2 regions of the Neobacillus sp. BP17 genome follow, and region 1 is predicted to be linked to the other one. Evidence: riboswitches for the same ligand, from Rfam matches in the RefSeq annotation. Region 1 holds a riboswitch; the other holds the start of a gene.
What was found. Region 1 has a riboswitch for S-adenosylmethionine ahead of metK (methionine adenosyltransferase). Riboswitches for the same ligand answer to the same signal wherever they lie in the genome.

Region 1 (3,218 bases):
AGTTACATGTCATATGTAACCCCCTCTTTTCTATTTATATATTTGCTTGCGCTCGTAATGCCTCTACTTTATCCGTACGCTCCCAAGGCAGGTCAATATCTGTACGGCCAAAGTGGCCGTAGGCTGCTGTTTGTTTGTAGATTGGACGACGAAGGTCCAGCATGTTGATGATTCCAGCAGGACGTAGGTCAAAGTTTTCACTCACCAGGTTCACTAGAATATCTTCGTTTACTTTACCAGTACCAAAAGTATCCACAGCGATGGAAACTGGTCGTGCTACACCAATCGCATAGGCCAGTTGAACTTCACATTTTTCAGCAAGACCAGCAGCCACGATATTTTTAGCTACATAACGAGCTGCGTAAGCTGCAGAACGGTCTACTTTCGTTGGATCCTTACCAGAGAAAGCACCGCCGCCATGACGAGCATATCCACCATACGTATCAACAATAATTTTACGGCCGGTTAAGCCTGCATCCCCTTGAGGGCCGCCAATAACGAAACGTCCGGTTGGATTAATAAAATACTTTGTCTTCTCATCGATAAGTTCCTTCGGTACAACAGGGTTGATGACATATTCTTTTAAGTTACGTTGTATCTGCTCTAACGTTACTTCTGGGTTATGTTGAGTAGAAATAACAATGGTATCAATCCGTACCGGTTTATCATTCTCATCATATTCCACCGTTACCTGGGTTTTTCCGTCTGGTCGAAGGTATTCAAGAACATTGTCTTTTCGCACTTCTGTTAATTTACGAGCAAGCTTATGTGCAAGTGAGATGGGAAGCGGCATTAGCTCTTTCGTTTCATTACATGCAAAACCAAACATTAGCCCTTGATCCCCTGCTCCAATTGCTTCAATTTGCTCATCAGACATTTGACCTTCACGAGCCTCCAAAGCTTGGTCAACACCCATTGCAATGTCTGGAGACTGTTCATCAATAGATGTTAAAACTGCACATGTCTCGGAGTCAAATCCATATTTCGCACGATCATATCCTATCCCTTTAATCGTTTCACGAACGATTTTTGGAATATCCACATATGTAGATGTTGTGATTTCCCCTGCAACTAACACTAATCCAGTTGTTACTGAAGTCTCAGCCGCAACACGAGCATTAGCATCTTTTGCTAAAATAGCATCTAAAATGGAATCAGAAATCTGGTCACAGATTTTATCTGGATGACCCTCAGTAACTGATTCAGAAGTGAACAAACGCGCGTTTCTTGACATCTGAATTCCTCCTTTATTATGAGATCACGAGGATTTTTTTCGAAGGTTACAGGTATACTTCTTAAACCTCGAGAATTTGATACGGTACTCATTCCCTTAGTATGTAATAAACAAAGGATTTTTATTAGAGACTCATTTCATAAAAGGACTTATACAAAACAAAAAACCTTACCATAGAGGAAAGGTTGTTTTCGGGCCTTTCGCTCTTATCGTTCAAGGCATTAGCCTTGCGTCAGATTAGCACCTTCGCATTTGAAAAGGACCTTTTAAAGTGGTTCATCTTTTCATACTGCAGGTTGCTGGGTTTCATTGGGCCTGTCCCTCCACCAGCTCAGGATAAGAGAGTATCCGTTCATCTTAGAATAATATCATACTGGGTAACAATGTCAATGTATTTTTTAGAAATATCTTCCTCATAAAATGGGAAAAATACGGTGTAAGTCATTAGTCTTTTATAAAATTTATTTATATCTTCATTTAAAGTTTTAAAATATATAAATCCAGATAAATAGGATACATTAATTCGACTAATGTGTTATACTTTTTGTATTATTAACCACATAAAACTTAGACAAAGGAAGGTCTCATTAAATGAATTCTGTTGATACTCCTAATGAATTAAATCAATTGTTGAATGAAAGTCATGTTCATGTACAATTATCTGTTCCACAGTTAGTTGAAAAAGTCTTAACCCGTCATGAAGGGGCACTAACTTCAACGGGAGCAATTAGTGTCGCTACTGGTAAATATACTGGCCGATCTCCACAAGATAAATTCATTGTTGTAGAAGATTCAACGAAAAATAAAATTGAATGGGGCACGACCAATCAACCAATTTCTGAGCAGGTTTTCACAAAGCTTTATCAAAAAGTCATTAATTATTTACAACAGAAAGAAGAAATCTTTGTTTTTAAAGGTTTTGCTGGTGCCGATACAAAATCACGTTTACCTATCCAAGTTGTAAATGAATTAGCATGGCAAAATTTATTTGTACACCAGCTATTTATTCGACCAACAGAAGAAGAACTGCTTGATCATAATACTGGTTTCACCGTTATTTCTGTCCCTAATTTCAAGGCTGATCCGGCAATTGATGGCACTAATTCTGAGGCCTTTATTATTGTATCATTTGAGAAAAGAGTTGTTCTAATCGGTGGAACAGAATATGCAGGCGAAATGAAGAAGTCTATTTTCTCAGTCATGAACTATCTACTACCTGAAAATAATATTTTTTCCATGCATTGTTCTGCCAATGTTGGCCTTGAAGGCGATGTTGCATTATTTTTCGGCTTATCTGGTACTGGAAAAACCACTTTATCCGCGGATCCAAATCGTCGATTAATTGGTGATGATGAGCACGGCTGGTCATCCAACGGTGTCTTTAATATCGAGGGAGGCTGCTATGCCAAATGTATTAATCTTTCTCGTGAAAAAGAGCCGCAAATTTTTGATGCGATTCGCTTTGGAACGGTATTAGAAAATGTTACCTTGAATCAAGAATCCAGAATCCCTGATTATGATGATGGCACATTAACAGAAAATACACGTGCCGCTTATCCAATTCATGCGATTGATAATATTGTTCAACCAAGTATTGCTGGACATCCAAACACCATCATCTTCTTGACGGCTGACGCTTTTGGTGTTTTGCCTCCTATTTCGAAACTTACTAAGGAACAAGCGATGTATCATTTTTTAAGTGGTTATACTTCAAAATTAGCCGGAACAGAGCGTGGAATAACGTCTCCACAAGCAACCTTCTCTACCTGCTTTGGTGCACCATTCTTGCCACTGCCAGCAACTCGATATGCCGAAATGTTAGGTGAGAAGATTCTTGAGCACAATGCCAATGTATTCCTTGTGAATACAGGCTGGACCGGCGGTGAATATGGGGTCGGTAACCGGATGAAGCTTTCCTACACCCGTGCTATGATCCAAGCGGCACTTGAAGGGGAACTAAATCATGTAGAAACAACCAAAGATA
Region 2 (3,218 bases), 2.2 Mb from region 1:
CGGATGACGATGCATGGAGACAAACAAGATGATTCCACTTAGGATTAATAATGCACTAGTGCAGATAAAAACGGCCGAGAATCCAAAGTATCCGGAGATAAATCCACCCAGCATAGGTCCGATAATATTTCCTAGAAACCTTAAACTCGTATTGTAGCCGAGAACTTCCCCTTGCATGGTAAGCGGTGCCTCTTGGCGAATGTAGGCAACTCTGACAGGAATGATTCCACCAATTGTGACTCCAAGAGCAATGCGGATGATAACCAGCTGCCAAAAATTAGTGACCGCTGCACCTGGCAGGTAGACGATCCCTGCTAGGAAAAGAAGAATGATTAAGATTTTAATATAACCATACTTATCGGCAATCTTTCCCCAATTTCGTGACATTAATAAATTGCCAAGTCCGGCAGCAGAAAAGGCAATTCCTGAATAAAAGGCAACATTTGCCGGTCCATGTAGGTCGCTAACGAATAATGATAAAATTGGCTGGATGCTGAAATGCGCGACCTGGACAAGGGAAGAGATGAGCAGCACGGTTAATAAAACTGGATTGCGGACAATATGTCTAACCACTTCTCTGCTTGAATAATGGGCTTTTGTTCCTTTTTTGGCTTCAATCATAAATTCCTTTGTGGTGATGACAAGCAGGGCAGAAATGAAAATAGAAATGGACGTCCATTTAAAGGTGGTAGAATAGCCAAGTGAATCTGCAAGGATTCCACCCAGCATAGGTCCTAATAGGGATCCTGTAATACTGCCTGTTTGTAAGGTTCCAAGCACGCGCCCAGCGATATCCTGTGGTGTTTGCGTTGAAATAAATGCCTGCGACATCGGAATAAATCCCGAAAAGAACCCCATGCAAAAACGGAGGAGCAATAGCTGCCAAACAGAATGGACATACCCCATGAGAAAAATGGATAATCCCATCCCTAAACCGGATATTATAAGGATTTTTTTTCGTCCATAACGATCGCCAATTCGACCCCAAATCGGCGAGAAGGCGAAGGCGGAAACAAACGTAATTCCAAATGTGATTCCAGACCAATGTTGGACATATTTTTCCGAGAAGTCTCCAAATGTCTCAATGTACAACGAGATAAACGGCATAACCATCGTCATACTTCCAGCGACAAAGAAGTTCGCAAACCACATGATGATTAAATTACGTTTTGCACGTTTCTGGTGAGTCATTAAAAATAACACTTCTTTCTGAAATATATTTCGGTTTTCTAAATATTATCATACCGAAATTTCTGATAATTTTAAAGGGTTATCCTATCAATAAAGTTGGGAAAAGTCATAGCTAATATTCAGTGACCTTGCCAGATAGAGAAAAATAACTTTATTAGAAATATTCAAAACACTATTGACAACTTGTTAATAGGGGACTAAAATCTAATTTATTACTTAACAGAATATTACGTTCTCTTATCAAGAGTGGCAGAGGGACTGGCCCGATGACGCCCAGCAACCGTTCCAATTGGAATTGGTGCTAAATCCTGCAAAACAATTTTTTGTTTTGAAAGATAAGAGAGGAGTAGTCCCTTAACTTGTGATGAAACCTCTCTTTTCTGGAGAGGTTTTTTATTTTGGCTGTGTTAAAGGTTAATGTTGATTTTTAGCACTATTTTGACCTTCGTGCCTGGAACGGAAATCAACAGACAAGTTAACACAGCCTTTATTTTAATAAAAACCAACTTCTCCAATAGGAGTAATGGAATATTAATAAGAATCAAACAGGGGGAGTTTTTAACATGAAAAGAAATATCTTTAAAAGTACGCTTGTATCAGCATTGGCAGCCACACTTTTACTTACTGGCTGTGCATCAGGGGAAGAAACCAAACAAGCTAGCGGCAAAAAAGTTACACTTGAAGGTGTACCAGAAAAATTCACGAATGGGGACCAACTGAAAATTAAGGTTATTCGTAAAATTGGCGGAGACGATCATACTGCTCAATTCTTAGCCGGTGCAAAAGAAGAGGGAGAAGCCCTAGGGTTTAAAGTAGACGTGTTTACAGCAAATGGTGACACAGCTAAGTTCCATGATGCCATTAATCAAGCGTTAAACCAAGATTATGATGGATTTATTATTTCTCATGGTGATGATGAGGCGACTGTTAATGATGTAAAAAAGATAGCTGAAAAAGGAAAAAGTGTTGTTACATTTGACTCCAATCCAAATATAGCGAATGTCGACGGAGTGACACTTACTTCCCAGGATGATGAAGCGTTAGCAACATTAGCCCTCGACCAACTCGTAAAGAATACAAATGGCAAAGCGAATATTGCTTACCTATGGGTTGACGGTTTTCCTGCAATGGTTAGACGTAACAAGGTTTATCAAGATGTGCTTTCAAAAAACCCTGGAATTAAAGAAGTGGAACGCTTTGGTGTAGCAGCTGCAGATACTAGTGTTCAAACGCAGAATGCGGTTGCAGCGATGTTAAATAAATATCCTAAAGGAAAACTGGATGCCATTTTTGCTACGTGGGATGCTTTCGCAATTGGTGCAGCGCGTGCGCTGAAAGAAGCTGGCCGTGAAGAGGTAAAAATCTATGGAATTGATGTTTCGAATGCGGATCTTCAAGAAATACAAAGAAAAGGCAGTGCATGGACCAGTACAGCAGCGGTCGATCCTAAACTAATTGGTGCTGTGGATATGAGAATCCTTGCGAAGAAACTTGCAGGTGAAGAAACACCTCAGACCTTTGACTTAGAAGCATCACTAGTTTCACAAGATACCCTTCAAAAGTCTAAAGATCCTGTAAACATGGTAAACCTTGCAAAAATTATCCCAGGCTGGGGGCAATCGACTGCATTTGAAGAGGATTGGATTAAGACTTTAAAGAACCATTATAAATAATTCTCGGTTAACAACTAGACACACTCTCTTTTTCAATAGATGAAGAGAGTGTTTGCTTACGGAGGTGGAATTTAATGAGCGCAACATTGGAGATGAAGAACATCTCGATAGAATTTCCGGGAGTGAAGGCACTGAATCAAGTTGATTTTTCAATGAAAACTGGAGAAATCCAAGCCTTGATTGGAGCAAATGGCGCAGGGAAATCAACATTAATGAAGGTTCTCTCCGGTGCATATGACCACTATACTGGTGAGGTCCAATTAGATGGGCGAGATCTAAAGATTCGTTCTCCGAAAAATGCACAGGACGCGGGAATACAAATCGTTTATCAAGAGGTAGATACTGCACTCATTC

Region 2: it holds a riboswitch for S-adenosylmethionine, as region 1 does, so the genes downstream of both, AC4QJR_RS05015 (sugar ABC transporter substrate-binding protein) here and metK (methionine adenosyltransferase) in region 1, are expected to answer to the same signal.

The regions. Positions count from the first base shown of each region.
Region 1 covers NZ_CM184198.1:4,582,246-4,585,463, forward strand. The annotation lists gene metK (methionine adenosyltransferase) at 35-1,234, opposite strand; SAM riboswitch class I at 1,438-1,577, opposite strand; gene pckA (phosphoenolpyruvate carboxykinase (ATP)) at 1,826-3,218, shown strand, end outside.
Region 2 covers NZ_CM184198.1:1,060,661-1,063,878, forward strand. The annotation lists gene AC4QJR_RS05010 (MFS transporter) at 1-1,191, opposite strand, end outside; SAM riboswitch class I at 1,426-1,533, shown strand; gene AC4QJR_RS05015 (sugar ABC transporter substrate-binding protein) at 1,755-2,864, shown strand; gene AC4QJR_RS05020 (sugar ABC transporter ATP-binding protein) at 2,939-3,218, shown strand, end outside.